3 regions of the Klebsiella scottii genome follow, and region 3 is predicted to be linked to each of the others. Evidence: predicted binding sites of a transcription regulator. Region 3 holds the regulator's gene; each other region holds the start of a gene.
What was found. The regulator Fur, encoded in region 3, represses iron uptake genes when iron is present. The targets are predictions, from matches to a motif close to ATAATAATGAGAACNACTATCAA.
Positions count from the first base shown of each region.

Region 1: QFI97_RS21095 (TonB-dependent siderophore receptor) is a predicted target of Fur. The motif match lies at 5,576-5,598, and genes of this name have one in related genera.
Region 2: ftnA (non-heme ferritin) is a predicted target of Fur. The motif match lies at 4,513-4,535, and genes of this name have one in related genera.

Region 1 is NZ_JARXNI010000020.1:2,852,962-2,863,482, reverse strand. Features, by position in the region: gene nfsB (oxygen-insensitive NAD(P)H nitroreductase) at 1-545, opposite strand, end outside; gene QFI97_RS21115 (MmcQ/YjbR family DNA-binding protein) at 685-1,053, opposite strand; gene QFI97_RS21110 (TetR/AcrR family transcriptional regulator) at 1,053-1,634, opposite strand; gene QFI97_RS21105 (MBL fold metallo-hydrolase) at 1,827-2,927, shown strand; gene QFI97_RS21100 (RamA family antibiotic efflux transcriptional regulator) at 2,960-3,301, shown strand; gene QFI97_RS21095 (TonB-dependent siderophore receptor) at 3,338-5,482, opposite strand; gene QFI97_RS21090 (alpha/beta hydrolase-fold protein) at 5,637-7,259, shown strand; gene QFI97_RS21085 (DUF1158 domain-containing protein) at 7,188-7,436, opposite strand; gene QFI97_RS21080 (cation-transporting P-type ATPase) at 7,935-10,521, shown strand, end outside.
Region 2 is NZ_JARXNI010000020.1:777,402-787,922, forward strand. Features, by position in the region: gene QFI97_RS11260 (metallophosphoesterase) at 1-667, shown strand, start outside; gene QFI97_RS11265 (DUF805 domain-containing protein) at 844-1,407, shown strand; gene QFI97_RS11270 (YecA/YgfB family protein) at 1,494-2,162, shown strand; gene tyrP (tyrosine transporter TyrP) at 2,193-3,404, opposite strand; gene QFI97_RS11280 (YecH family metal-binding protein) at 3,597-3,836, shown strand; gene ftnA (non-heme ferritin) at 3,873-4,370, opposite strand; gene QFI97_RS11290 (RpiB/LacA/LacB family sugar-phosphate isomerase) at 4,810-5,448, shown strand; gene QFI97_RS11295 (MFS transporter) at 5,487-6,908, opposite strand; gene azuC (stress response protein AzuC) at 7,106-7,189, shown strand; gene QFI97_RS11300 (DUF2766 family protein) at 7,269-7,520, shown strand; gene QFI97_RS11305 (MFS transporter) at 7,558-9,126, opposite strand; gene QFI97_RS11310 (non-heme ferritin-like protein) at 9,536-10,039, opposite strand; gene QFI97_RS11315 (hypothetical protein) at 10,211-10,483, opposite strand.
Region 3 is NZ_JARXNI010000020.1:2,706,347-2,716,867, forward strand. Features, by position in the region: gene potE (putrescine-ornithine antiporter) at 1-1,044, shown strand, start outside; gene pgm (phosphoglucomutase (alpha-D-glucose-1,6-bisphosphate-dependent)) at 1,144-2,784, opposite strand; gene seqA (replication initiation negative regulator SeqA) at 2,818-3,366, opposite strand; gene ybfF (esterase) at 3,550-4,323, shown strand; gene ybfE (LexA regulated protein) at 4,457-4,750, shown strand; gene fldA (flavodoxin FldA) at 4,901-5,431, shown strand; gene fur (ferric iron uptake transcriptional regulator) at 5,724-6,176, shown strand; gene QFI97_RS20425 (ChiQ/YbfN family lipoprotein) at 6,256-6,588, opposite strand; gene chiP (chitoporin ChiP) at 6,636-8,039, opposite strand; gene glnS (glutamine--tRNA ligase) at 8,480-10,147, opposite strand; gene nagE (PTS N-acetyl glucosamine transporter subunit IIABC) at 10,326-10,521, opposite strand, start outside.

The DNA.
Region 1 (10,521 bases), 150 kb from region 3:
CCCTGCGCTTTGAGGTCAAACTCAGCATCAAGGATCGCGAAATCGACGCCTTCAATCGGCACCGCATCGAGGCCCATTGCGGCCACGCCGAGCAGGAAATTACCGACGTTCAGATAGACCTGTTTGGCCATCCAGTGGTTAGCGTCTTTAAAATCTTTGCGGTGCATATCGGCAAAGAAGGTGCGGCCTTTGTGATTACCCGCTTTCGCTTCCGGCGTCGCGAAACGGCCGTCGGCCTCCTCCTGATCGACCACGCGTTCCAGCCAGGCATCGTCCAGCTCGGTTTTTGCGCAGAAAACAACCACGTGAGAAGCATCGAGAATTTTACGTTCGTTGAACACGTAGGTGCCGCTGGCCGCTTTAGCTACCCGCGCTTTGCCTTCATCGGTGCTGGCAACGATAAAGTGCCACGGCTGGGAGTTGGTGCTCGACGGGCTGAACTGCAGCAGCGTTTTCAGGTTTTCCGCCTGTTCTGCCGTCAGTTTTTTGCTGGCGTCAAATGCTTTGGTGGAGTAGCGCTTTAGGGCGACAGAAACGATATCCATAACTCTTCCTCAGGTTTAATCTCAAGATAATTTGAGTTTACAGCCCCTTACGGAGCGTTCGGTGAAGGAAGAGTACAGCGATGCCGGGGAAATGATAAGAGACAAAAATGCGATAACACTTATCGCGCTGCGCTGAAAATCATTCAGGGCGCAGCCGCTGCTGGACTTTTTTCGGCAGTTTGTTCACCACCTGGTTCCACGAGTCGTCAATCAGCTCCGCCAGCAGATCTTCGCTGATGTCGGCGCCGGGAACTACGGTAATCCAGTGCTTCTTGTTCATGTGGTAGCCCGGCTCAATGCTGCGATAAATCTCCTGATTAAGCAGCGATTTTTGCGGCTCGGCCTTCAGATTCACCAGCGCCCGGCCGCGAATGTGCGTGGTCAGCATAAAAATGCGTCCGCCCACTTTAAACACGTCGTACTCCGGGCCGAACGGCCAGCAGTGCTCGGTAAACGGGTAGGCCAGCGCCATTCGGTGGGCGCTGGCGTGCAGTGATGCAGGTGTCATCAGGCGGCATCCTCATGCAGCGCCTGCCACATGGCTTCAAACCCGAGCGCGATCAGCTCCCGGGCGCGGTGCGGGTCGTGGCTGGCAAATTCGATAGTCGTTTCCGCCAGCGACAGAAACAGCGCATCGCAGAAGGCGCGATAGGCGTCGCTCTGAAAGATAGCCTTTATCGACAGCTGGCACATCTCGTTGAGTTCGGGGAACATCTCTTTAACGCGAGTGCGGGTTTCGTCGGTGATCCTTTCGCTAAGCGCCATCCGGCGGATGGCCTTGTGCTCCATCGGGCTGCGAATACCCCAGTCGATATAGCTGTTCCAGATATTGCGCGCGTTCTCTTTTGGACGCTTCTCGTTCGGCGTCAGCCCGGCCACCATCGAGGCAACCAAACCCGATTTGATAGAGAGGTACAGTTCGTTGAGCAGATCGTCCTTGGTGGCGAAATAGCGGAACAGCGTCCCCTCGGCAACCCCCGCGCTGCGGGCTATGGCCGACGTTGAGGCGGCAATACCTGACTGGGCGAAGGCGGCGGTTGCGGCCTCCAGTAACGCCTGCTTTTTATCTTCACTCTTAGGACGAGCCACTGCGCTTTACCTCGCACGTAATTAAACCCGGATCTAAGCATGCCTGGTCATGGCACTGCAACGGTGTATGTCAAAAATTGAAAATCGTCTTGACGACTTTCGTCTTCTTCCTAATAATGAGTGCTTACTCACTCATAATCAAGTCTTATAGTAGCAAAACCTTTGGGACAGAGGGTTGAGCCTGGTCCGAATATGAACCGTGTCATTGTCAGCGTGGTCGCCATCATGTTATTAGCCTCAGCAACAGCTTTACCGTTTGTGTTAAATGCCGGGTTTGGTAAGGCGCCACAGGGCGCACAGCTTAGCCTCGTTGAACAATCGCCGCACTATCATGACGGCCAGTTTCATAACCAGCTGTCCACGCCGAGCTTTACCGGACAGAAAAATATGCTGGCCGCGATGTGGGATTTTCTGGTGACTAAACGCGAAAACGCCAGGCCACAGCAGCCGCTGCCGCTGGTCAATACCGATCTTGCCAGCCTTCCGGCAGGGCAGGACGCGATGGTGTGGCTCGGCCACTCCTCCTGGTTTTTGCAACTGGCGGGCAAACGTATCCTGATTGACCCGGTCTTCAGCAACTATGCCGCGCCGTTTTCGTTTATCAACAAAGCCTTCCCGGGTGACTACCCGTGGCGCGCCGAGCAGATGCCGGAAATCGATCTGCTGATTATCTCGCACGACCACTACGACCATCTCGATTACGCAACCATCAAAGCGCTGATGCCGAAAATTAAGCGCGTGGTTACGCCGCTTGGCGTCGGCTCACACCTGCGCTACTGGGGAATGGACGGGGCGATTATCAGCGAGGCGGACTGGAACGAGTCGGTGAAGATCAGCGATGAGTTCACCGTGCACGTGCTGCCGGCCCGCCACTTCTCCGGGCGCGGCCTCAAGCGCAACCAGACGCTGTGGGCCAGCTTTATGCTGGTGACGCCGCAGCAGAAAATTTACTACAGCGGCGATAGCGGCTATGGCCCGCATTTCAAGGCCATCGGCGAGCGGTTTGGCGCGGTGGATCTGGCGATTATGGAAAACGGCCAGTACGACCAGGACTGGAAATATATTCATATGATGCCGGATGAGACGGCGCAGGCTGCCGACGATCTCGGCGCTCGCGCGGTATTGCCGGGACATGCCGGGCGTTTCGTGCTGGCAAAGCACAGCTGGGACGACCCCTATAAACGGCTGGCTGCGGCCAGTGAAAAACGCGCATGGCGTTTGCTGACGCCAATGCTGGGCGAGCCGGTTTGGGTCGCTGATAAGACACAATCATTTAATGCCTGGTGGCAGTAATCGCCAGTATGGTTCAAGAGGAGAGAGGACTTATGACTATTTCCGCTCAGGTGATTGAGACTATCGTCGGGTGGATTGATGACAATTTGCATCAGCCGCTGCGTATTGATGATATTGCTCGCCACTCCGGTTACTCAAAATGGCATCTGCAACGACTGTTTTTACAATATAAAGGGGAGAGTCTGGGGCGCTATATTCGTGAACGTAAGCTGCGGCTGGCGGCGCGCGATCTGCGCGATACCGACCAGCGGGTTTACGATATCTGCCTGAAATACGGCTTTGATTCGCAGCAGACGTTTACCCGCATCTTTACCCGGACGTTTAACCAGCCGCCGGGCGCCTACCGTAAAGAAAACCACCATCGCGCCCATTGAGACGCATCCGCCGGGGGAGACCGGCGGATGCTTTTCTTACCAGGCGTAGTTCACCGTCGCCGTTACCGTTCTGCCAATACCGTAGAAACACGCGCTATCGCTGGCGCATGATGCGACGTATTTGGTATCGGCGATATTATTCACGTTGAACTGCACCTTCGCCCCCTGCAGGCGCGGGCTAAGCTCGCCTAACTCATAGCTCACCATCGCGTCATACAGATCCACCGACGGCACCTTGAAGGTGTTTTTGGCGTCACCGTAGCTGGTGCCGATATAGCGCATGCCTACCCCGGCGGTCAGGCTTTTCAGCGCGCCGCTCGGCAGTGTGTAGCTGGTGAAGGCCGACGCCATATGAGTCGGGATACGCGCCGGCGTTTTCCCTTCGGTTCCCGCCACGGTGGTGCTGACGGTTTCGGCGTCCGTCCAGGTGTAGGACGCAATCAGGTTCAGGTTGTCGAATACCGTGGCGTGCGCCTCGGCCTCAATCCCTTTCGAACGCACTTTGCCGCTGTTTTCAAACCATCCCGCCGCGCTGTTGTAGGTGGCGACGTTGCTCTGCGTCAGGTCGTACATCGCCAGGGTCATCAGCGCATTCTGGTTTGGCTGATACTTCAGGCCCACCTCCAGCTGCTTGCCTACGCTAGGGTCGAACGGACCGACTCCCGGCGCCCGGTTGGTTTGCAGGTTAGGTTCAAAGGAGGTGCTGTAGCTGATATACGGAGAGAGGCCGAAATCAAAGGCGTACAGCAGGCCGGTGCGCCAGGTGAACTTGCTGTCGTTTTTCTGGCTGCGGCTGGCGTCGGTAAAATCGGTCGTCCGCACCTCCGCCCAGTCATAGCGGCCGGAAAGCAGCAGCTCCCAGTTCTCCCAGCTCAGCTGATCCTGCAGATAGACGCCCAGCTGGTCGAGATTCTGCTGCTCATCGCTGGCGGTGCTGAAGGTACTTTCGTCGACGTTAACGCCGTACGCCGGATGGCGCCAGTCGAGATCGTACTGCGATCCGCCGGCGCGGCCGAGGTACTGTTTATCCTTGCTGGTCTTATAGTCCAGCCCGCCGATGGCGGTATGCGTCAGCTGGCCGCTGGTAAACTGCGCCTCAAGCTGGTTATCAATGCCGAACTCATCGGTCTGCCGCTCCTCGCGCTGGGCGCGGCGCGACAGTACCGAACTGTTGGCGTCGCTGGTGGTGTACACCAGATAGCGATACTTCTGCTTGATGGTGGCGTAGCGCGCGTTCTGGCGCAGCGTGAAGGTGTCGTTAAGCTGATGCTCAAACTCATAGCCGATCATCGTTTGCTCGCGCCACGACTGATTATAGTTAGGGTCGCTGACGTTAAAATCGCGCGGAATATAGCTGCCGTCGACGCTGCTGACGGTGCCGTAGCGCGGCAGGAAGTTACGGTAGCCGGCATCGGGATCTTTTTGATAGCTGGTGAGCAGCGTGAAGCGGGTGGCCTGGTTTGGATACCAGGTCAGCGCCGGCGCAATCGCCATCCGCGTCTCTTTGTAGTCGTCGATCTGGTTATTCTGGCTGCGGCCGATACCGTTCAGGCGATACAGCAGGCTGCCGTCATCGTTCAGCGGGCCGCCAAAATCGAAGGCCCCTTCGGCCAGATTGTTATTGCCGGTGCGGAACTGCACTTCGTGAACCGGCTGGCTGGTAGGGCGTTTGCTGGTCATGCTGATAAGCCCGCCGGGATTGACCTGACCAAACAGCACCGAGGCCGGGCCGCGCACCAGCTCCACGCGCTCCAGCAGCCACGGGTCGAAGGTGCCGGTTTGCGATGAGGCGGTGGCGCCGTAGCTCAGGCCATCGAGATATTTTGGCACGTAGCTGAAGCCGCGAACGAAGACTTCGTCATTGCGGTTGGAGGACCCGCGATACTCGGTAAAGACGCCGGCGCTGTAGCGCAGCGCCTGGGATACCGAGGTAACGTCGAGGGCCTTCATCTGATCGCGGGTGACCACCGAGACCGACTGCGGCGTTTTGATAAGCTCGGCGGCGGTTTTGGTGGCCGATAGCGTTTTTGTCGCCACGATGCCCCTGAGCGGCGCGGTAGGATCTTCGCCGCTGCCCGCGGTGACCACCAGCGTCTCCTCCGCCGCCCGTACCTGCCCCGCGCATGAAGCCAGCGCCAGACCCGTGACCCAGATTTTTGTTATATTATTATTTTTAAACATATTTTCTGCTATATCCTTGGTTTTAATTGCCATAGAAATCCGTTTTTCCGCTAAGGGAAAATCTAACGGTCATCACTAACCTCCTGGATGTTATTGCAAATCATTCCCATTTGCATTAGCGTTGTTAACAAATTCTTACAGGGATAATCGGGCAATGAAGATGGCATGGAGTGGTCTGCTGGTGGGGATGAGCGCGCTACCGGCGGCGGCAATGAACTGCGAGTCTCCCTCGCTGCAGGGAGAGTTGCAGGGAAAATTCGATGCCAGCGGTGAGGTCTGTTTTGACCTGCCGACGTTGGGTGAAAACTACGTCACCGCGACCCTTTCTGGGGTGACGGATGCCCGTCTGCTCGATGAGCACAGCCGCCGTCTGCGCACGCTGCTGGCGGGCGGGCCGGCGGACGGCGAACAGACGCTGCTGTTCTCTCTGCCGGTCAACCGCCCTTCGGCGCTGGTGCTGCACGGCGAAGAGGGCACCCGCTGGCGCTTTCAGTGGCGGATGAAGGAGACGACCGCGCTGGCAAAAAACCAGCCTCTGGACCCCGTTAGCCCGCGTCTGCAGCTGCTGATGCGGGAGCTGGCGGCGGGAGGCTCAACGGCGGGCTTCTGGCAGGAGCGCGAGCAGGAGGGGACGCCGATGGTTGAGGCGCTGGACGCGAGCCATAAGCGCGTCACCTTCCTGTGGCGCGGGGCGAGCCGCAACGTGTTTATTCTGGGATCGCCGGCGGGCGATCACGATCCGCTGTTTCGTCTCGGCAGCTCCGACGTCTGGTTCCGCAGCTACGTCGTTCCGGCGGATACGCTGATGCAGTACAAGCTGGCGCCGGACGTGCCGGTGATTGACGGCAGCGCGCGCGACCAGCGGCGGGCGATTCTGGTCAGTGCCCAGGCCGATCCGCTGAATCCGCAAAGCGTCAACGCCGCCAGCGATCGCTGGAACCGCTATTCGCTGCTGGCCCTCAATCCGGCGCGTTTCTGCACCCCGCAGCGGATGGCGCAGCCGCTGCGCTACGGCACCTTGACCCGCCATCAGCTGTACAGCGACTTTTTGCAAAATAGTCGGGAGGTATCGATCTATCGCCCGCGCCTGCCGCAGCCGGCGCGCTGGACGCTGATGCTGTTTGATGGCAAAACCTACCAGGATGAATACCACTTCGCCAACGTCCTCGATAGCCTGATCGCCAGCCACGCGCTGCCGCCGGTTAACGTGGTGTTTATCGATAGCCTCGATCACCCGCGGCGGGCAAAAGAGCTGCCGCCCAACCCCTTCTTCGCCGACTTTATGGCCCATGAACTGCTGCCCTGGCTGCGCCAGCAGGGGCTGAGCCTGACGCGGCAAAAAACCGTGGTCGCCGGTTCGAGCTACGGCGGCCTGGCCGCTTCATGGGTGGCGCTGCGCTATCCGCGCCAGTTCGCCAACGTGCTCAGCCTGTCGGGTTCGTACTGGTGGGCGCCGAAGGGGGAGGAGGCGAGCTGGCTGACGCGGCAGTATCAGCAGTCGCCGCGCTATCCGGTGCGCTTCTGGCTGCAGGCGGGTAAGTTTGAGAGCTCGGGGCCGGACGGCGGGATTTATGCCAATACGCTGGAGTTTGAGCAGGTGCTGCGCGACAAAGGCTATCGCGTCAGCTTCCACCCCTCCTCCAGCGGCCACGATTATGCCGCATGGTGCGAGGCGCTGGTGGCGGGGATGCGCGATTTTACCGGACTAACGCTCAAGGGAAAACCAGCGGCGCCAGATCCAGCGCAGCACCACGTATTCAATCGCGCCAAGCGCTAAAAACCACAGGCAAAACAGCAGGGTGTAGAGCTGGTTGAGATCGAGCAGGTGAAAGGTCGCAACCAGCTTCTGCGCCAGCGTTAGCCCAAGGGAGGGGGCCGGCAGCAGCAGGCAGGAGAGCAGAGCCAGCAGCAGGATACCGGCGGCAGAGATCAGCGTTTCAAGCGGATGTTTCATTACTTGTTAATCGTCAGTTAAAAAACATATTGTCGGGCAAAATATTCTTTAACGCAATATTCTTTCGCCGGCTATTATTTTCTCCTCTCTGTATTATATCTGATACTTCAATTTTAATTTTTCTGTTAATTTAAATGGAGACTTTTGTGATTAAGTTAATAACACTTTAATGTAAATTAAAGTCATTATTAGATCGTCGCTTTTACAAAACTATAGGTGCTGTAGCCCACCAGAGTGGCGATAATGATAGCCAGCAGGATGTACAGCACCAGGCGGCGTCCGCGGTAGATTCCAAACATAATAGGCCTCGTTTAATATAGGTTTATTAATCTTCTGTAATAGTTGCTTAGAGAAATAACTTATCACATATTTTGATTTTTGCGAGAGATTAAAAGTTGCCCTTGGGTAATCTCTTGCACCCCGTGAAATTATAATCGTTCATTGGCCAGAAATGATTTCAGGCTTTCCGAATCACGGAGTTTATAAGGAAAATTTAATTTGACCAGAATGATAAATCCCCGCAACGCGCCCCTTTCGGGAGAGGCCGCATCCCGTCAGGCTTATCAGCAGACCGTGGCTGATGTTCTGGCGCAGAAAGAGAGCCGTGCCGACGGCCTGACTTCCGCCCAGGCCGCAGAGCGCCTGGAAACCTATGGCCCTAACGCGCTGCCGGAAAAGAAAGGCAAGCCGGGCTGGCTGCGCTTTCTCGCGCATTTTAACGACGTCCTGATCTTTGTCCTGCTGGCCGCCGCCGCGCTCACCGCGGTGATGGGCCACTGGGTGGATACGCTGGTTATTCTTGGCGTCACCGTTATCAACGCCCTGATTGGCCACGTGCAGGAGAGCAACGCCGAAAAATCCCTGCAGGGCATTCGCAATATGCTCTCCAGCGATGCGCGGGTGCAGCGCAACGGCAGGCACGAAACCGTGGCGACCCGCGAGCTGGTGCCGGGCGATATCGTTATTCTGCGCGCCGGCGACCGCGTCCCGGCGGATATGCGCCTGATTGAAACCCACAGCCTGCGGGTGGAGGAGGCGATCCTGACCGGCGAATCGACGGTCGTGGATAAGACCACCGACGCGCTGCAGGGCGAGCTGCCGCTGGGCGATCGCACCAATATGCTGTTCTCCGGCACCACCATCAGCGCCGGCGCCGGCGTTGGCGTGGTGACCGCCACCGGCCAGGAGACCGAGCTCGGCCATATCAACCAGATGATGGCGGGGATTGAGAAGCACCGCACGCCGCTGCTGGTGCAGATGGACAAGCTCGGAAAAGCGATTTTCGTCATCATCCTGGCGATGATGGCCGCGCTGTTCATCTTTAGCCTGGCGCTGCGCGACATCCCGATTGGCGAACTGCTGCTGTCGCTGATTAGCCTGGCGGTGGCCGCGGTACCGGAAGGTTTACCGGCCATCATCTCGATTATTTTATCGCTGGGCGTACAGGCGATGGCGCGGCAGCGGGCGATTATCCGCAAGCTGCCGACCGTCGAAACCCTCGGGGCGATGACCGTGGTGTGCTCGGATAAAACCGGCACCCTGACGATGAACGAAATGACCGTCAAAGCGATCGTTACCGCCGACTGCTGCTACCGCGTCGAAGGTGACAGCTACGAGCCGCAGGGCGATATCTGCCTCGAAGGCAGCGACGAGCCGGTGCAGATTAAGCCGGGCAGCGTGCTGGAAAGCTGGCTGCGGACCATCGACCTGTGTAACGACAGCCAGATCATCAAGGACGAGCGCGGGCTGTGGGGCATTACCGGCGGGCCAACCGAAGGCGCGCTGAAGGTGCTGGCGGCGAAAGCGCAGCTGGCGCCGGTTGACACGCGTCTGATTGCCAAAATTCCGTTCGACTCGCAGTACAAATATATGGCCACCCTGCAGCAGATTGGCGATGAGGCGCGGGAGCTGATTACCGGCGCGCCGGACGTTATTTTCGCCATGTGCCGCCAGCAGATGAGCAAGCAGGGCGCGGTACCGTTCGAGCTGCAGTACTGGGAAGATGAGATGGCGCGCTTCGCCCGTCAGGGCCTGCGTATGGTTGCCGCCGCCAGCAAGCCGGCGGCCGCCGGCAGCGCGACGCTGACCCACGATGATCTGCGCGAAGGCCTGGTGTTCCTCGGCATCGCCGGGATGATGGACCCGCCGCGTCCGGAAGCCATCGACGCCATTCACGCCTGCCAGAATGCGGGGATCCGCGTGAAGATGATCACCGGCGATCACCCGCAGACGGCGATGAGCATCGGCCAGATGCTGGGGATCACCAACAGCAGCCAGGCGATGACCGGCTACCGGCTGGAGCACATGGATGATGCCGAGCTGACAAAAGTCGCCGCAGAGTACGATATTTTCGCCCGCACCAGCCCGGAGCATAAGCTGCGCCTGGTGAAGGCTCTCCAGGATAACGGCGAAGTGGTCGGGATGACCGGCGACGGCGTTAACGACGCGCCGGCGCTGCGTCAGGCCGACGTCGGTATTGCGATGGGGATTAAAGGGACGGAAGTCACCAAAGAAGCCGCCGATATGGTGTTGACCGACGACAACTTTGCCACCATCGCCAGCTCGGTAAAAGAGGGGCGCCGGGTCTACGACAACCTGAAGAAAACCATCCTGTTTATCATGCCCACCAACCTGGCGCAGGGGCTGCTGATTATCATCGCCCTGCTGGCGGGGAACATTATTCCGCTGACGCCGGTGCTGATCCTGTGGATGAACATGGCGACCTCCGCCACGCTCTCCTTCGGCCTCGCCTTTGAAGCCGCCGAGCGCAACGCCATGAACCGTCCGCCGCGTAAAACCGGCCAGCACGTGATGGATGCCTTCGCCGTCTGGCGGGTGGCGTTCGTCGGCACGATGATCGCCGTCGCCGCCTTTATCCTTGAGGCCTGGCTGGCGCCGCGCGGCCACAGCCCGGAGTTTATCCGTACCGTGCTGCTGCAGATGCTGGTGACCGCCCAGTGGGTGTATATGATTAACTGCCGCAGCAGCGACAGCTTCTCGCTGAACATGGGCCTGCTGCGTAATAAAGGCATCTGGCTGGTGAGCGGCGTGCTGCTGCTGATGCAGCTGGTCATCATCTACGTCC
Region 2 (10,521 bases), 1.9 Mb from region 3:
GATGCGGCATCCGGAGACGGCGCAGCCCCTGCGCCCGCATACGCCGAATAACCGCCGTCAGCATCAGGCCTTCCTCAACGACGTCACGGAAGACAGCGCGCAGCACCTGCGGTGGGTTGAGTGGTTTAAAACGCTGCCGCTGTTTGTCGATTTTGGCGATATCCGTGCGGTGCACGCGTGCTGGGACAAGGACGCTATTGCCCAGCTTCGCCCGTGGCTCGATGAAGAGAACCGGCTGAAACCGGAGTGCTGGGTACACGCCTTTGATAAACGGCACGTCCTGTTCCACCTGCTGGAGACGATACTCAAGGGGCCAGAGCTGGCGCTGCCTGAGGGCTATAGCTTTCAGGATAAAACCGGGATCGAGCGGCGCCATATTCGTATCCGCTGGTGGCTGAATGAGGCAACAACCTATCGCCAGATTGCTCAGGTCCAGCCCGAGATGATTGACAGCATCCCGGATATCGCGCTGGAAAAAAACGCTCACCTTTTGCCCGAGGTTCCCGTGGTCGTTGGGCACTACACCCTATCCGCCGAACCGCAGGCGCTGAGCGAGCGGGTGGTGTGCGTTGATTATAATGCGGCAAAAGCGAACCATCCGCTGCGGGCGTGGATCTATGACGATGGCCAGACGGAAGTGGCAAACGGACGCTTCGTCAGCGTATGAGGCTGGTTTGCCGCATTATCGTCATGGCGCCTGGCGGTCAAGCCCTAAGTTTTCTCCGGCACATTCCGGGAAAACTGCGCTAAAATAGCGCCCGGTGCGCGCCTGCGGGCCGGATAAACTGCCTTTGGGACAATATGCCGTCACGGCAATAATAATTATTTTTGATGAGGGATCTTATGGCCACGTTGCTTGAAAGCTACGGTAACTGTTTTCGGAAATATGCCACCTTTCGCGGCCGCTCGGCGCGCAAAGAGTACGCCGTATTTACCGTCGCTAACTTTGTGCTGTCCGCGGTACTGGGGCTGATCCCGGTTATCGGCGGGCTGTTTAGCCTGATTATTATTATTCCGGGTATCGCGGTGGCGGTACGACGCCTGCACGATCTGAACAGATCCGGCTGGTGGCTGCTGGCGCCTTTTCTGATCCTGATTATCGGCCTGATTGGCGTTGCCGGCAGCGTTGAAGACGGCGGGGCTGCGGCATGGGTATGGCTGATGGTCGCTGGCGGAATCATGTCGCTGGTGATGTCGATTTGGCTGCTGTTCGCCCGAGGTACCGCCGGGGTTAACCGCTTTGGCGATGCGCAGCAAGATAACGCCGACGGCGCGCAGAGCGCCCCCGTTTCTTCCGCCGACGATGTCAGAGAGCGCCTGGCCCAGGCCACGAAAATGCGCGATGACGGTACGATCAGCGAAAGTGAATATGAAACGATGCGCTCGAGCATTATTAAAGATATTTAACCCGCGCAGAATGCCCGCGCCGGGTGGTTTTCTCCCGGCATTTCCGCTACTGTATGCGCCATTTTTATAAGACGACGAGCCTGTTTATGAAAACCGGACCCCTGAACGAAAGCGAACTTGAATGGCTGGACGATATCCTGTCGAAATACGCCACCGACGGCGCCATTCTTGATGTCTCCGAGCTTGATGGCCTGCTGACGGCGATTCTCTCCGGGCCTGCTGAAATTGAGCCCGCCCGGTGGCTGCTGGCTATCTGGGGCGGTGCCGACAACGTACCGCGCTGGGCAAACGATCGCGAGCGCGACCGCTTCGTTAACCTCACTCTCCAGCATATGAGCGATGTCGCCGAGCGCCTGGACGACTATCCGGAGCAGTTCGAGCCGCTGTTTGGCACGCGTGAAGAGGAAGGCCAGGAGCTGACTATCGTTGGCGAGTGGTGCTTTGGCTATATGCGCGGCGTCGGCTTGAGCAACTGGGCCGCTTTACCGGCGGAGCTGCAGGCCGAGCTGGATATCATCGCTCTGCACGGGACGGAAGCGCAGTTCCCGGCGGTTGAAGCGCTCTCTGTCGACGATTTTCTTGCCAGCGTGGAGCGTATTAAACCCGCGGCGCTGGCGCTCTATCAATACTGGACGGAGCATGCGCAGCCGGCGGAAGTGCAGCAGCCAATCAGAAATGATGCCAAGGTTGGACGTAACGATCCGTGCCCGTGCGGCAGCGGTAAGAAATATAAGCAGTGCTGCTTAGCGAAATAAAATAAGGGGCCGACAGGGCCCCTTACTCTTTTATCCGACGGCAGGTAAAACGCCGATCGCGATACAAAACTGAATCAACACGATAGCGATACCGCACAGCAGGACCAGCCATAGCGCCGGCGTGCCGCCGACAACCCGCCACGCCGCCTGCGGATGCTGCTGGCGGCTCTTCATCACCAGCAGCGCAGGCAGCATCAGCGCCAGTACGGCCAGGGCCACGCCGGCGTAGCCCAGCGCCATCACGAAACCCCGCGGATAGAACAGGGAGAAGGCCAGCGGCGGCACAAAGGTGATGACGCCGCTTTGCACGCGCCCGCCCGGCGTATTTTTACGCTGGAACAGGTCGGCCAGATAATCGAACAATCCCAACGCGACGCCGAGGAACGAAGTGGCCAGCGCCAGATCGGCAAACAGATGAACCGCCAGCTCGACGTGCGGTGAGGCGACGACTTCCCGGATGGCTTCCAGCAGGCCGTTCAGTCCCGCATGCTGTCCCAGCAGGACGGCAAAGGTCGGTGAGCTAATACTGCCCAGAGTCGCCAGCTGCCAGAAAATATAGGCAACCAGAGGGATAAAGCTGCCGATGATAAATACCCGCCGCACTTTACGAATATCGCCGTTGAGGTAGCTGACGATGCTCGGTACGCTGCCGTGAAAGCCAAAAGAGGTAAAGATAACCGGGATCGCCGACAGCGCCAGCCCCTGCTGAAGCGGTAAGGTCAGCAGGTTTATCTGATGAATATGCGGCATCAGCAGCGCCAGCATAATGGCGAGAAAAATAATTTTGGCGCTGAATAAAAAACGGTTGCACAGATCGACCAGAGAGGTCCCGAGGCAAACTACGGCACTGCCAATGGCGGTAAACAGCAGCACTCCGCCGGCCGGCGGAAGGTTCCACTGCAGCCACTGATTCAGGCTGGAGGCTAACAGCTCCCCCGCGCCGCTAATATAGGCGGCCGTCAGCGCGTACATCAGGAACAGCATGCAAAAACCGGTGACCCACTGCCCATAGCGTCCGAGATAGCGGGCGGCGAGAGAGCCTAGCCCCATATCGGCCGGGACGTGCTGGTAGACCTCCAGCAGCAGCAGTGCGGTATAGCACATCAATGCCCACAGGGCGATCAGCAGCCCGAGCGTGACGCCGAAACCGACGCCAGCGGATGCCAGAGGCATTGCCAGCATCCCTGCGCCAATAGTGGTCCCTGCCACGATTAAAATACTACCAAGAGTGCGGTTCTTCACGTTTCTCTCTATCCATGAAGGAATTAACAATAAAATATGTCGCGCAGAGTATGTGAAATTGGCAGGCTCGTCAAATGAGGGTTACAGTGCTTGTCAGGAAAAGTTTACATGCTGAAGACCGCTCTAATGCTGCGCTGGCGCAAAACTTTAGGCCGTAAGGTCGTTTAATCTGGGCACTTTACAGGAGGAGTTATGCAATCTATTCACGGTCATGAAGTTCTGCAGATGATGCTCGCTTCGGGCGAACCATACAGCGTTGCCAGTCTTGAAGCTGCGATAGTCGCCCGCTTTGGTAGCGACGCCCGTTTTCACACCTGTTCGGCGGAAAATCTGACCGCTGGGGAGCTGGTGATATTTCTACAAAAGAAAGGGAAGTTTATTGCCGCAGACGCCGGGTTTAATACCAGCGAAAGCAAAATTTGTCAGCATTAATCGGGCGACAATGCCGAAGCATCGTCGCCGACTTCATTATTTTTGCGTATCGAGCGTTGCCAGGTCTTTATCAATAAAGTACAGACCTTCGCCGCTTTTACCGGCGAGGGTAAGTTTATCAATAACGGATTTAAACAGTTTTTCTTCTTCGTGCTGCTCGGCAACATACCACTGCAGGAAATTAAAGGTCGGATAATCCTGAGCAGACATCGCGGCGTGGGCCAGAGCATTAATTTGCTGCGTGATCAGCTGCTCGTGTTCGTAGGTGACGCGGAACAGCTCATCCAGCGATGCGTACTCGGCGAACGGCGAGGCAATGGCGTTGATGCACGGCAGGCTGCCGGTGTCAGTCAGGTAGTCAAACAGGCGCTGCATATGGGTCATCTCTTCCTGAGCGTGACGACGGAGAAACGCCGCCGCCCCTTCGAAGCTATGATAGCTGCACCATGCGCTCATTTGCTGATAAAGCAAAGAGGAATAGAGTTCAAGGTTCATCTGCTCATTGAGCTTATCGATCATTTCTGTTTTCAGCATAGCGCGTGCTCCAAAATATAGGCATAAAGTTTATTGTGTGCTCACTATAATTTGTTATTTATTTATTTGCAAAAAGTAAATTAAAAAACTCATTTATTAAAAATGCAAATGGGAATAAAACGCATTGGCAATTTAATAATTAATGAGAATGGTTTTAATTGATATTTAATAAAATAGCGATGAGCGCGCGCCGGATAAATATGAGATGCCGGACGACTGACGACTGAGAGCTTCGCGCGGGTTTGCCGATTGGGGCCAGGCAGGAAAGCGGATGCGGGAAGGGCGGGTAGTGAAGCGTGAGGGCAAAAGTGTGAAGCGCTACGTAATTTATAAAACAACTTTTCATAAAATTTGAAAGTGTGTTTGTTAAGTAGTAATGTCATACCAACGTTAACGACCTAGCGCGGAAGTACCCGCAAAGCATTCAGGAGAGTAAAGCATGAAAATTGCACTGATGATGGAAAACAGCCAGGCAAACAAAAATGCCATCATCCTCAACGAGCTCAACGCCGTTGCCGACGAGAAAGGTTTCCCGGTTTACAACGTGGGTATGAGCGATGAGCACGATCATCACCTGACCTATATCCATCTGGGCATCATGGCCAGCATTCTGCTGAATTCAAAAGCGGTGGACTTCGTAGTCACCGGCTGCGGCACCGGGCAGGGCGCGCTGATGTCTTTGAATATCCACCCGGGCGTGGTGTGCGGCTACTGTATCGATCCTGCCGACGCTTTCCTGTTTGCCCAGATCAACAACGGCAATGCGCTCTCTCTGCCGTTTGCTAAAGGTTTCGGCTGGGGCGCAGAGCTGAACGTGCGCTTTATTTTCGAAAAAGCGTTCACCGGCCGTAACGGAGAAGGCTATCCGCCAGAGCGTAAAGAGCCGCAGGTACGTAATGCCGGTATCCTGAATACGGTGAAAGCGGCGGTGGTGAAAGAGAATTACCTGGATACGCTGCGCGCCATCGACCCGGAACTGGTTAAAACCGCCGTCTCTGGCCCGCGCTTCCAGCAGTGCTTCTTCGAGAATTGCCAGGATAAAGAGATCGAAGCGTTTATTCGCCAAATCGTCGGCTAATCACCAGCAGGGTCAGCCGCGGCTGGCCCTGCTTTCGCTTAGGTTTTTTTGTTCGACACGCTGCTTCCCGCATCCTCGGCCAGCTTCAGGCTATCCACCATTCCTACCAGACAAATCAACGCGATAAACACGAATGACAGGCGAAAGCTGATGCCGGGCAGGGTCGCTAAGGTTAGCCATTCGCTCAGCTTTTCCCCGATACGAATACCTATCGCGCCAAGAGTTATACCTAGGCCAACCGCCAGCTGCGACGCGGTGCTGAACAAGGTGTTGGCGTAGCTCATTTGCGTGGAGGGCACATCGGAAAAGGCCAGAGTGCTGATGCCGGTGAACTGAATTGAACGGAACACGCCGCCAAGAAACAGGATCAGCAGAATTAACCACGCCGGCGTTTGCGGGGTCAAAAATGCGCAGGCCAGCAGCGAAATAACGTTGAGCGCACCGTTAATCAACAGCAGACGGCGAAAGCCGAGCCAGCGGATAAGCGGCGTGGTGGCGGGCTTAATCGTGAAGTTGCCGACGAAGACGGCGAGCACCAGCAGCCCTGAGTGGAAAGGATCCATACCGAATCCGACCTGGAACAGCAGCGGCAGCAGGAAAGGTACGGCGCTGATGGAGGCGCGAAATAGCGAGCCGCCGTACATTGTGACCCGGAATGTGGGGACCTGCAGCGCATCGAGGCGCACCATCGGCCAGGCTGCGCGGCGGAAGTGGCGCAGCGAGAACAGCATGCAGCCGATCCCAAGCCCCAGCAGAGCCAGGGTTTTCCAGCCCTCGGGCCGGTTATCGCCAAGGATCTCCATCGCGCTGACCAGGCTGACCATCGCAACCGCTGTGGCCAGGAAGCCGGGAAGATCGAACGGCCGCCGCTCCTCCTCGCGGATATCGGGAATAATGCGCAGCGACAGCGCCATCGCCGCGAGACCCAGCGGGACGTTAATAAAGAAAATCCAGTGCCAGCTGGCGTAACTGGTAATAAAACCGCCCAGCGGCGGACCAACGATCGGCGCCACCAGCGCGGGCCAGGTCAGCGTCGCAATGGCCTTAATCAGCTGGTGTTTCGGGGTGGTACGCAGCACCGCCAGACGGCCGACCGGGACCATCAAAGCGCCGCCCATCCCCTGCAGGATACGCATGGCGACGAAGGTATCGACGTTGGTTGAAAGGCCGCAAAATACCGAGGCAAGGGTAAAAATCGCCAGCGCGAGGGTGAAGACCCTGCGCGCGCCGAAACGATCGGCTATCCAGCCGCTGGCCGGGATCAAAACCGCTAGCGTAATCAGGTAGGCGCTGATCCCGATATTGAGGTCCACCGCCGCCACGCCAAAATCTTTCGCCATGTCCGGTAGCGCGGTGGCGATCACCGTGCCGTCGAGAAACTCCATGAAAAAAGCCCCGGCAACCAGCAGCGCTGGCGCCGAGAACGCCCGGTCTTCCCGGGCGGAGATGTTTGTCGTCATTGTGTTGTTGCCATAGCCTGCAGAGATCGTGAGCAGGAGAGGGGGAACGCTCCGGCTCCGCTCGCTTTTTGTTAAATTTAAAATTCAGTCTGCAATTATTTTTGTGATTTAGCGCACATTTAAATTGATTTTTGTGATATTGGTCATATTATGGTCGCACAAACATTAACACCTGCATAACAAAACGGAGTGACTCCATGAAGCTGCGCAAGATCCTGAAAAACATTTTCGACACCTACTGCAAGACCTTCAAAGATGTGCCGCCGGCCGGCATGTTCTGATAAAAAAACCTGCTGCGGCAGGTTTTTTTATCTCAGCAGATTTAGGGTACTATTACGCTCCTGCAAAAAGGAGTAAAAAATGTCTCAACACCTTACCGAACAAGACGAACTGGTTTCCGACGTTGTTGCCTGTCAGCTGGTTATCAAACAGATCCTCGACGTCATTGACGTTATCGCCCCTGTAGAGGTGCGCGAAAAGATGGCGACTCAGCTTAAAGCTATTGATTTTTCTAGCCATCCTTCGTCATCCGACCCGGTTACGCTGCGCGCGGTGCAAAAGGCGATTGCGCTGATTGAGCTGAAGTTCACCCCGCAAAGCGAAGCGCACTAATTCGTTTTACCCCGCCGCCGGCCGCGGCGGGGCGTCATCAGGCCTGATGGGAGACGGCGGGACGGGCCGGGGTAGCCTCTTCGCCCTTAAACAGCTTGCTGTTACCCCAGCACTCTTCATAGCGATGGCCGACTAAATCCTCAACGATAACGCGTACCTCCGGCGCGATATCGGCGATTTTGCCTCCTGCTTTAATCCGCGCGACCTCCTGTAAGACAACCATATGGGCTTTGCGATCCAGCTTCATCTGTTTGCTGAACACGATCGCTGCCAGAGCCAGCAGCACCACTCCGGTACAGAACACCACGGCAATTGCCGTTACCGCGCTTTCCGGCTGGGTGTGCGCCTTCGACTGGAATCCGTAGAAGCTGAGAATAGCCCCCATGGTGAAGACGATGACGGAGCGTAATATTTTCCCGGAGAAGGTCATCGCGCCGGCATAAATTCCCTCGCGACGGCGGCCGGTGTAGATCTCATCCACATCGGCAAGGAAGGTGTAAACGGTCCACGGGATGTAATACACGCCGCCGGTGCCAAGGCCAAACAGGACGGTGATCCCGAACATCAGAACGGTGGCGAGGTGCGCCGGAAGATGGAAGAACCACAGCGAGGTGTACAGCAGTACCGAGAAAATGACGACGCTCAGCGCGAGGATATAGGGCTTGCTGAAGCCTTTTTTCACGCACAGGCCGATGAACAGCGCGGTAGAGACGAGCTGCAGAATTGAGTTCAGGCTGTTTAGCCCGGCGACCATCGCCGGATCGTGCTGCAGAACGAAGATCACAAAATAGGTAAAGATAGAGGCGAACAGCCATTCTGCGCCAAAACCACACAGATACATGCCGAGATGCTTGCGGAAGACGCGTAAATAAAAAGTCGAACGCATATCTTTTGCCAGCAGCAGCAGCGTATTAAGCAGCCCTTTCTTCTCGCTGACGCTGCTTCCTTCTTCACGCGGACGCTCCCAGCTGCAGTACCACAGGCAGGAGATAGCGGTGACAAGGATGATCCCATAGGTCAGCCCGGTCAGGAAGAACGGAGTAGCGGAATCCTTGCCGTATAGCAGGATGAACTGCCCCGGAATAAAGGCCGCGAGGAAGTTCGCCAGCTTGCCAAAAATGGCTTTATAACCGGTTAGCTTAGAGCGTAATGAGAAATCGTCGGTCATTTCGGTGGCCAACGTTTCGTAGGGCACCATGATTGAGGTATAAATAATTTCGAAGATGACGTAAGTGCTGAGGTAGTACCAAAAGCCGAGGCCCTCGACCCACAGCAGAGGGTAAAACATCATCAGCGGAATGCCGATGAGCAAAAAGAAGCGCCGCCGCCCAAAGCGTTTGCCGAGCCGCGTTTTACCGAAGTTATCGGTCAGGTAGCCCATTAACGGGTTACTGATGGCGTCGATAATGCTGGCGATCGAGAAAATTAACGAGGCCTCGATCAGCGTCAGCCCGCAAAACGTTGTATAAAAATAAAGTAACCATGCGCCGCTGATTGCCAGCGCGCCGCTCCCCAGTAAGTTGCCGCCGCCGTAGGCGAGCTGATGGCGTAACAAAATCGGTCTTCCCTGCAGCCCTTGCGAGGCTGAAGCCGCGTATCTTGCCATTAATATAAACCTCTTGTTTTAAATTTTTGAAACGATGTTTTTATATTCTTAACTCATGGCGTAAAAAGTGATCCCGGTCACTAATCATCAGTAAGGTGATTTACCTGCGCAGTAATGCGATCGGGTTAAAAGTTTTTAATACTTTTCAGGAATAACAAATGGCGCTGGAGCGCCAAAAAGTCAGGGTAGCGGGACGAGAGGGTCATGCCGGGGAGCTCTGAAGCGATGCTGAACAGAGGGCGACTGCGCCCTGAAATAGGGTTGGCGATGACGGGACGCAGCGGGACGGGGATTATCAGGCACCTTTCATTCACCGCTCGAACGGTGCCTACAACGGTGCGTTGCAGCGGTTGCTTCCGGCTTTATCCCGTCTGAAGGAACCGCTGATGCGGCGTGCGCCGGAGCGGAATTAATGGCGCTGCTGAGCAACCAGATCCATCAGGCGGCGGTCGGTTTGCTGCAGACAGATGCCGGCCTTATCGGCGTTACGCACTTCGTCGAGGACGGTTTTCAGGAGAATGCCGTCCTGCTGCTGCTCTTTCTCTAACAGGGTTAAAAAGCGCCAGGTGGAATCATCGCTTTGCGCTTTGGCTTCTTCTGCCAGCCCGGCGAGCAGGCTGCTGCGCTGTTCATAGTCGGCAAGGGTTTGGGTAAACAGATCCTCGAGGGAGCTGCACTCCTGGTGGTAGGTCCCTTCGGCTTTCACGATAGGCCACTCACCGCCCTTTTTCATGAAATCGAATACCCGCATCATCAGCGTGACGCTGGACTGCGCCTGCGAGCGGAGAAACGTCGCGGTGCCGTTCAGGCGCCGCTGCGCGCACCATTCGCTCAGATGCAGATACGAGTTCGACGCGCGGAACTCAAGATTCATCTGGTTATTCAGCTTTTGAGCCATTTCTGCAATTACCATAAAATATCCTTATTAATCTGGAAGGGGGCCTTCGCGGGTTAAGGGCTTGCGCCTACAAACAGCTTCAATACGAGACCTTTACGCAAAATTTACTGGCGGAATAATATAATTCCACGCTCTCCATTGGTGGCCGGAAATGATATTGCTGATGACCACAAATATAGAATACTCTCAGAATTTACTTAAGAAAACTCTTAACCAGAGGGATTTACCTTTAGTTACACCATCCTGTGGTGGCAGGCCGTTTCTCAACGTTTTCTCTACGAGAGTAAATTTACAATATTTTGATTTTATTAATTTTTTATTGTTTTTCTTACCGGGCTTATCAAACTGCTCATTCGTATTACGTAGATATATGATGTTTACATGAGTATTGCTTAGTGCAAATAAAAGCGCCGGATGTTTAAACCCGGCATTTAATTTAATGATGCGGCTGGCTAACATTGCGCTGGATCATTTTTTAATTTTTATTGCTGAATATT
Region 3 (10,521 bases):
GGCGTTTCGCTGCTGATTGCCAACGTCGCAATCGCGATCTCCGCCGTCGGCTACGGCACCGAGCTGTTCGGCGCCGCGCTGTCGCCGGTACAGATCGGTCTCGCAACCATCGGCGTGCTGTGGCTGTGCACCGTCGCCAACTTTGGCGGCGCGCGCATTACCGGACAGATCAGTAGTATCACCGTCTGGGGGGTGATCATTCCGGTTGTCGGCCTGTGCGTCATCGGCTGGTTCTGGTTTAGTCCAACCCTCTACGCCAGCTCATGGAATCCGCACCACGTGCCGTTCTTCTCGGCCGTTGGTTCTTCCATTGCGATGACGCTGTGGGCCTTCCTCGGGCTGGAGTCGGCCTGCGCCAACGCCGAAGTCGTGGAAAATCCGGAACGCAACGTGCCGATTGCGGTGCTGGGAGGTACGCTGGGTGCAGCGGTAATTTATATCATCTCAACCAACGTGATTGCCGGGATTGTGCCAAATATGGATTTAGCTAACTCCACGGCGCCGTTCGGGCTGGCCTTCGCGCAGATGTTTACTCCGGAAGCAGGCAAGGTCATCATGGCCCTGATGGTGATGTCCTGCTGCGGTTCGCTGCTCGGCTGGCAGTTCACTATCGCCCAGGTCTTTAAATCATCGGCCGATGAAGGCTATTTCCCGAAAATCTTCTCTCGGGTCACAAAAGTGGACGCTCCGGTTCAGGGTATGCTGACCATCGTGATCATCCAGAGCGGACTCGCGCTGATGACTATCAGTCCGTCGCTGAACAGCCAGTTCAATGTACTGGTAAACCTGGCGGTAGTGACCAATATCATCCCGTATATTCTGTCGATGGCCGCGTTGGTGATTATTCAGAAAATGGCGAACGTCAATCCGGCGAAAGCCAAATCCGCCAACGTTGTGGCCTTTATCGGCGCACTGTATAGCTTTTACGCGCTCTACTCCTCCGGCGAAGAAGCCATGCTGTACGGCTCGATCGTCACCTTCCTCGGTTGGACGCTTTATGGTCTGGTATCGCCACGTTTTGAGCTGAAAAACAAACACGGCTGATACCTGGCGAACCCGGATTATCGGCGATGCGCAGGAGCGGCTGGTGAGGTAATCTGAGTACAGTGATATAAAAAAGGAGCCCTGCGGCTCCTTTTTCGTTTAGGCGTTTTTCAGCACTTCGCTGACAATTTCTACCGCCTCTTTCTCAATCTGCTTGCGATGCTCTTCGCCGAGGAAGCTTTCGCAGTAGATCTTGTAGGCGTCTTCCGTGCCTGACGGACGGGCGGCAAACCAGCCGTTATCGGTCATCACTTTCAGACCGCCGATCGACGCGCCGTTGCCAGGCGCGGCGGTCAGGCGAGCGGTGATTGGATCGCCCGCCAGCGTACTTGCGCTGACCATCTCCGGCGACAGCTTCGACAGCGCCGCTTTTTGCGCGGAAGTTGCCGATGCCTGCAGGCGGTTATAGCTCGGCGCGCCGAAGCGTGCGGCCAGCTCATCATAGTGCTGCTGCGGGTTTTTACCAGTGACGGCGGTGATTTCCGCGGCCAGCAGGCACATGATGATACCGTCTTTGTCGGTGGACCACGGCGTGCCGTCAAAACGCAGGAACGAAGCGCCCGCGCTCTCTTCACCGCCGAAGCCAAAGCTGCCGTCAAACAGGCCGTCAACGAACCATTTAAAGCCTACCGGCACTTCCACCAGCTTACGGCCAAGGTCACCGACCACGCGGTCGATCATCGCCGAGGAGACCAGCGTTTTGCCGACGGCAACCTCTTTGCCCCACTGCGGACGGTGCTGGAACAGATAGTTGATCGCCACCGCCAGATAGTGGTTCGGGTTCATCAGACCGGCCGGGGTAACGATGCCGTGACGGTCGTAATCCGGATCGTTGGCGAAGGCCAGATCAAACTTGTCGCGCAGCGCCAGCAGGCCAGCCATCGCACACTCGGACGAGCAGTCCATGCGGATGGCGCCGTCTTTATCCAGATGCATAAAGCGGAAAGTTTGATCGACATGATCGTTAACGATGGTCAGATTCAGCTTGTAGTACTCTGCGATGCGCTTCCAGTATTCAATACCGGAACCGCCCAGCGGATCGACGCCAAGCTTGAGGCCCGCTTTTTGAATCGCCGCCATATCGACGATATCCGCCAGCCCTTCAATAAACGGCTGAACCAGATCCTGCTCTTTCACGTGGCCGGAGGCCAGAGCAGCATCGAGGGAGATGCGCTTCACGCCCTGCAGGCCGGAAGCCAGCAGTTCGTTAGCCCGGTTCTCCACCACTTTGGTGACGTTGGTATCAGCCGGACCACCGTTCGGCGGGTTGTACTTGATACCGCCATCTTCCGGCGGGTTATGCGACGGCGTAATCACGATGCCATCCGCCAGCGGACCACCATTTTTGTTGTGCACCAGAATAGCGTTGGAAATCGCCGGCGTCGGGGTGAAGCCGTTGTTTTCCTGCACGATCACATCAACACCGTTAGCTGCCAGTACTTCCAGTACGGAAATAAAGGCCGGCTCGGAGAGCGCATGGGTATCCTTACCGACGTAGCATGGACCGGTAATACCGTTCTTCGCGCGATCTTCCGCAATTGCCTGAGCAATCGCCAGAATATGCTGCTCGTTGAAGTTATGGCGACCTGCGCTGCCGCGATGGCCAGAGGTCCCGAACTTCACCGCATGCTCCGCATTGCCTGCTTCCGGCTTCAGTACATAGTACTGGGCAGTCAGCTGGGCGACGTTAATCAAATCACTCTGTTGTGCAGGCTGCCCCGCACGCTTATCGATTGCCATTGCCTGATCCTTCTGATGCAAGGGTGAATAAAGCTAGATCGTGCCGCAAACCTTCTCAATCAACTCCGCGGGGAATTGCATTGACTGCATGATATGTTCAATCATGCTGCATTTACGGCCAGTATTGGTATTGGTAATCACCCACCACGGCGTGCCGGGGACCTGCTTAGGTTTGGTCTGATTGCCGCTTTTCAGCAGGATGCGGGCGTCTTCAGCGAAATAGGTACGCGTACGTCCGTGCAGAGACTCGGTGGCCGCAGCAAACGCTTTGCCGTCCAGCGAGTAAAGCGTCGTCAGTACCAGCATAAAACGGTTTACCGCGCGCTTTTGTTCGGCATATTCATCAGATAACAGCAGCTCGCGCACGGCGCGGACCTTATCCTTCACCGGATTCGCGGGCCTGGCCTCAACAACAGCGGTCGGAGCCGGAGCCGGCGCGGCTTTCGCGACGGAGGTGGCAGTCTGGGAAGCGGCGGAAAATTTCAGCATGCGCCGTAAAATGTCGGATGCACTCTCACCAATATGCTGGGTGTGGCTGGCAATATAGCGATAGAGATCATCATCAACTTCAATTGTTTTCATCTTAATCCAGTGCGATATCTTATTCTGAATACAAGTTGTCAGGATTATAAGGACAAATCCTAACCGCGGATAGCGTCAAACCAGGATGGCGGTAAAACTCAGATAGCTCTGGGTCTTGCAGCCGGATGGCAGAATGTCCAACATAATACCCTAACCCGACGGAGCGAAAAAAAGAACTTTGCCATGAAATTAAATAGCCGCGCGCAATCTGCACAAAATCCGCACAATAATTCCCCTGTGGTCCTGGTTCACGGTCTGTTTGGCAGCCTTGATAACCTCGGTATCCTCGCACGCGACCTGGTCGCCGACTACGATATTTTGCAGGTCGATATGCGCAATCACGGTCTTTCCCCGCGCGATCCGCAGATGACCTACGCCGCTATGGCTCAGGATCTGCTCGACACCCTTGACGATCTTCAGCTGGAAAAAGCGACCTTTATCGGCCACTCAATGGGCGGTAAAGCGGTGATGGCGCTGAGCGCCCTGGCCCCGGAACGCATCGACGGCCTGGTGGCTATTGATATCGCGCCGGTGGATTATCACGTCCGCCGCCATGACGAAATCTTTGCCGCCATTAACGCCGTGACCGCTGCCGGCGCCGCAACCCGTCAGCAGGCGGCGGCAATTATGCGCAAGCATCTGCAGGAAGAGGGAGTCATTCAGTTTCTGCTGAAATCCTTCGTTGACGGCCAGTGGCGTTTTAACGTGCCGGTCCTGTGGAATCAATATAGCCATATCGTCGGCTGGCAGCCGGTTCCCGCGTGGCCGCATCCGGCCCTGTTTATCCCAGGCGGCAACTCTCCCTACGTGACCGATGAATATCGCGACGCGCTGCTGGCTCAGTTCCCTCAGGCCCGCGCGCACGTGATTGCCGGCGCGGGCCATTGGGTCCATGCGGAGAAACCGGAAGCGGTATTGCGCGCAATTCGTCGATATCTCTCCTTTTTAGCGGCATAACTGGCTAAAAACTGCCCGACCGCGCCGCAGAATGCCTGCGGTCGTTGGCGCAGCGGTTCGCCTGATGTATTATGGCGCGCTATCTGTGTCGGCAATGGCCCGACAACTCGTTTCCCCGAAGTCACTCTGAATCATGGCAAAAGAACAAACGGACCGTACGACATTAGATTTGTTCGCAACCGAGCGTCGCCCGGGTAGACCAAAGACCAATCCGCTTTCGCGCGACGAGCAGCTGCGCATCAATAAACGCAACCAGCTTAAACGCGACAAAGTTCGCGGCTTAAGGCGCGTGGAGCTCAAGCTCAACGCTGAAGCGGTTGATGCGCTCAACGAGTTAGCTGATGCCCGTAATATGAACCGTAGCGATCTGATTGAAGAGATGTTGATGAACCAGCTGGCAGCCCTGCATAGCCAGGGTAAAGTCTGAGAAACCTCAAAAACAACACTTTCATGTAGCAGAGTGTGCAGTCGGGTGTGATTGCTGTTTCCGCGCCCTTCCCTGTTCTGCTATGATTGCCGTTATCTGCGGGCATTACGCCACTACCACATCATTAAGTTTCAAGAGGTTATTTTACTCATGGCAATCATCGGCATCTTTTTTGGCAGCGACACCGGCAACACCGAAAATATTGCAAAAATGATCCAAAAGCAGCTTGGTAAAGATGTTGCTGATGTTCACGACATTGCCAAAAGCAGCAAAGAAGACCTGCAAGGTCATGATATTCTGCTGCTGGGCATCCCAACCTGGTACTACGGTGAAGCGCAGTGTGACTGGGATGATTTCTTCCCGACGCTGGAAGAGGTCGATTTCAACGGTAAGCTGGTAGCCCTGTTTGGCTGCGGCGACCAGGAAGACTACGCTGAATACTTCTGTGACGCGCTGGGTACCATTCGCGACATCATCGAACCGCGCGGCGCAACCATCGTCGGCCACTGGCCGACTGCAGGCTACCATTTTGAAGCCTCTAAAGGTCTCGCCGATGACGACCATTTCGTCGGTCTGGCTATCGATGAAGACCGTCAGCCTGAGCTGACCAACGAGCGCGTAGAGAAGTGGGTTAAACAGATTTCTGAAGAACTGCATCTCGAAGAAATCAAAAACGCCTGATCGTTAAACGGCGCTACCTTCGGGTATCGCCGTATTGATAGGTAAAAGCAATAAAACTAATAGCTACAAGTTTTTAACTTTTAATCACATATCTGTACAATGTCCTCTGATTTAACGAGGAGACGTGACACAGTTTGTAGCGTGTGCCTCGTTTTTGACAGCATACAAGGCTCGATGCTTGCGGTTTTCATTTCATCATGGCAGTTCTATAATGAGACGCATTACATCGGGTGATTCTCTGTATTACTTCCGCTAATGGAAGTAGATCGTTTAGCAACAGGACAGATTCCGCATGACTGACAACAATACCGCATTGAAGAAGGCTGGCCTGAAAGTCACACTTCCACGATTAAAAATTTTGGAAGTGCTGCAGGGGCCGGATAACCATCACGTCAGCGCGGAAGATTTATACAAACGCCTGATCGACATGGGTGAAGAGATCGGTCTGGCTACCGTTTATCGCGTACTGAACCAGTTTGATGATGCCGGCATTGTTACCCGCCATAATTTTGAAGGCGGTAAATCCGTTTTCGAACTGACGCAGCAGCATCATCACGATCATCTGATTTGCCTCGATTGTGGCAAAGTGATCGAATTCAGCGATGACTCCATCGAAGCGCGTCAGCGTGAAATTGCCCACCGTCACGGTATCCGCCTGACCAACCACAGCCTGTACCTGTACGGCCACTGTGCAGAAGGCGATTGCCGCGAAGATGAACACGCGCACGACGCGGTGGAAAAATAGTTTCCCGCAGCGTAAGCAGCAAAAAGCCAACCCGCAGGTTGGCTTTTTTTATGCCCGCAAATACGGAGTACGAGGGAAATCAGGGCCGGGTATTGTTGCTGCGGATCTCTTTCCAGATCTGGTCGCAGCGGGCTTTCACCGCCTGATCGTTGCCGGTGCGGGTCGCCAGGATACACTGCTGATAATCCAGCACGCGCACGCTTTCCTGATTAGCGAACTGCTGATGCTGCTTATCCTCTTTAAGAACGTTCAGCACGCTCTGGCACGCCTGAACTTTATCCGGATTCCCTTCTGCCGTATTGATGCAGGCGCTGTAGGCATCCTTCAATTTAGTATCTTCTTTTGGCGCCGGTGACTGCGTACAGGCCACCAGACCCGATGCCATGATGGCGATGAGCAATAGCTTCTTCATAATCAACCTCACGGGCTGGCGGCAGGCTTACGCCCGCCGCTACGGCATCAGAAAATAGTGAACGGGGCAATAACCATAAACTTCACGTCGCGCTCATCCTGGAAGATGTTGCCGTAACCGCCGCTCCAGCTTGGAATATCGGAGTGGTTGTCGTACTGAGTGAAGTGGAGTTTGAACAGCGTTCCTTTCGCCCGGCCGTCCTGCACGGTATACATGGCATCGAGGCTGTAGGCCGACTCTTCCAGACGTTTGTCCGCGTTGTAGTACGCATCGGGCGTCGCCATTTTGCCTGGTTTCGCATCCCACGCGTAAACGTAAGACGCGCCAAACGCCCAGCCCGGCATATTCCAGTTTTTCATGTCGTACATGGCGCCGAAGAACACGGCTTTTTCGCCGTTGGCGTTGAAGTCTGAGCGGTTATCCCACCACACGTCCAGGCGACCGTTAGAGGATGCGTAGGTTGGAGTCATACGCTGCAGGAAGTAGCCCTGCTGACCTTCAGCCTTCACCCAGGTGCCTTCCAGACGCAGGTCCAGCACGTCGGCAACCTTGTAGCCAAAGGTTAGCGCCTGTAGCCAGGCGGTGCCGTCATAAATATCGTTCGCGCCGCCGTTGCTGACCTTATCGCGGGTACCGTAGAACTGATAGCTGGTGCTTAACGGAGCGCCGGCGACGTCAAATTTATAGCTGGCCTTAGCAAAATACTGGTCGATATAGCCTTGAGCCTGGCCAAACGCGGCTTCCAGCACGAGGTCATTTTTAAAATCATATTTGGCGCCCAGAGAGTGCAGATAATCGACTTTCGTCTTCTTATCGTTCTGATAGAACTCATCCATCTCAATGTGCCACGGCGCTTTGTATTCGTTCGTCCACATGTAGGAGAAACTCAGCGCGCCAGAGTCGCCGTAATCAAAGTTGGCTCCGGCTTCGGCACCTTGATAAGTGCCCGGCATAAAGCTCCAGTGCGGAGCCAGCAGCGTTTGCCCGGTTGGCTGAATATAGCCAGCGCGCGCCCACGCCGGGCCATACTTAAATTTTGCCGCCGCTTTATAGAGGCTAATCCCGCTCTTGTCGCCGGAGTAATCTTCGTCGTAGGCTTTATTTCTTGAGGAGAAGGCAATTTCGTTCGGGTGACCGCTTTCGCTGCTTTCCGCCATTTCAATTGCGGTAAAGGCAGCCACGTCAATACCAAACATATCGGCAGCATAGCCGGACTGGAAATCCAGGTTGGCGTTCCAGGTTGAATGCGAAAGGTTGGTTTTGTACTTATCGCCGTCGGTGACGTCTTTACGGTCGCGCTCACGCTGCCAGTAATAGATACCGCCGGTTAACGTGGAATCATCAATAAAACCTGCTGCGCTGGCCTGCGGAACAACGATCCAGCTCGACATCGCGGTGACGGCGGCAATAGCCAGCGCCAGCGTACTACGTTTGCCACTAAACGTACGCATGTGCATATCCTCTTTGACGTTTTAAAACGCGGAGCCAAAGGCAAGCCGCGAAAAATAAATAAGACTGCTAAAAAGCGGTGCGGTAAAAATCCGCATATCCACTCTGGATAGACTATTTTTCGTGACGCGAATTATCAATCTCTTTCGCCGACCAAAGCTTAAGATTATGACAAAGCGCACATAATCTATGTCTTTTTGTTACAGCCTGGGATTTCGTACATTTAGCGCGGAAGTATTTGCAAAATCAGGATAAAAGATGAGATGGAAACGCTTACAGCGGTTTTTTACACAAAAATAACAGACGGGCCAGGCGGGATATATTACAAGCTGTAAACAAGATTAATTCGCATCGCGAAAATAACCAAATGAGTCAGCTAAATGCGGAAATAAAAAAACGCCGCGCGATGCGGCGTTTTTGATGACGATGCGGCGACGCGGGTTTATGCGCCGATCTTCGCCCAGGTATCACGCAGGCCAACGGTGCGGTTGAACACCAGACGGTCGGCGCTTGCATAGCGGCTGTCGAGGCAGAAGTAGCCTTCACGCTCGAACTGCAGGGCCTTACCGGCCTGCGCCTGCGCCAGGCTCGGCTCGGCGAAGCCGTGCTTGATAACCAGCGATTCGGGGTTCATTACTGCAAGGAAGTCCTCTTCTGCGCCCGGATTCGGCACGCTGAACAGACGGTCGTACAGGCGAATTTCTACCGGCAGCGCGTGCGCCGCGCTCACCCAGTGGATAACGCCCTTCACCTTGCGGCCGTCCGCCGGATCTTTGCTCAGCGTATCGGCATCATAGGTGCAGAAGATAGTGGTGATATTGCCCTCTGCATCCTTCTCTACGCGCTCGGCTTTGATCACGTAGGCATTGCGCAGGCGAACCTCTTTGCCCAGTACCAGACGCTTGTACTGCTTGTTGGCTTCCTCACGGAAGTCAGCGCGATCGATCCAGATCTCACCGCTGAACGGCACGTCGCGGCTGCCCATCTCCGGCTTGCTCGGGTGGTTCGGCATGGTCACATTTTCACTGCCGCCCTGCGGATAGTTTTCGATAACCAGTTTTACCGGATCGATAACGGCCATTGCGCGCGGGGCGTTTTCGTTCAGATCTTCGCGAATGCAGGACTCCAGCGACGCCATTTCAATGGTGTTGTCCTGTTTGGTCACGCCGATGCGCTTACAGAACTCGCGAATCGATTCGGCGGTATAGCCGCGACGACGCAGGCCGGAAATGGTCGGCATACGCGGATCGTCCCAGCCCTCCACATGCTTCTCGGTCACCAGCTGGTTCAGCTTGCGCTTGGACATCACGGTATATTCGAGATTCAGGCGCGAGAATTCGTACTGGCGCGGGTGAACCGGGATGCTGATGTTATCCAGCACCCAATCGTACAGGCGACGGTTGTCCTGGAACTCCAGCGTACACAGAGAGTGCGTGATGCCTTCCAGCGCATCGCTGATGCAGTGGGTAAAGTCGTACATCGGGTAGATGCACCACTTGCTGCCGGTCTGATGGTGATCGGCGAATTTAATGCGGTACAGCACCGGGTCGCGCATAACGATAAACGGCGAGGCCATATCGATTTTCGCACGCAGGCAGGCTTTACCTTCCGCAAAACCACCGGCGCGCATTTTTTCAAACAGCGCCAGGTTCTCTTCTACGCTGCGATCGCGGTACGGGCTGTTTTTGCCCGGCGCTTTCAGCGAACCGCGGTATTCGCGAATTTCTTCCGCCGACAGTTCGTCAACGTATGCCAGGCCTTTATTAATCAGTTCAACGGCGTAGCTGTGCAGCTGGTCGAAATAATCAGACGAGTAGCAAACTTTCCCGGACCAGTGGAAACCTAACCACTGCACGTCGTTTTTAATCGACTCAACGTATTCGATATCTTCCTTCACCGGGTTGGTGTCATCGAAGCGCAGGTTGCATTGGCCTTGATAATCCTGAGCAATGCCGAAGTTCAGGCAAATCGATTTCGCGTGGCCAATGTGCAGATAACCGTTCGGCTCCGGCGGGAAGCGCGTATGAACGGTGGTGTGCTTACCAGTAGCCAGATCTTCATCAATGATCTGACGAATAAAGTTAGTTGGGCGGGCTTCTGCCTCACTCATCGTGGGTTCCTCAAAGCGTAAACAACGTATAACGGGACATGATCTTACAAGCAGGACGTGGAGACAACTATTAGTTACTGAAAATACGTATCTGAAGGAGATTATGGGGTCATTTGCTGCAAAAAAAAGCGGCGGAGGTTTCCCCCCGCCGCACAGGCATAAACTCTACTCAGGAGCCTTACTTGCCTTTAATCTCATACAGCGGCGTCTGGCCGGCGATAACTTTACCGGTCGCCAGAATCACCAGCGCGCTGTAATCATCGCTGTTGCTGCAGACTACCGGGCTAATCATCGAACGGGCGTTCGCGTTAAGGAAGTCCAGATCCATTTCCAGAATCGGCTGACCGGCCTTCACTTCCGCGCCCTCTTCCACC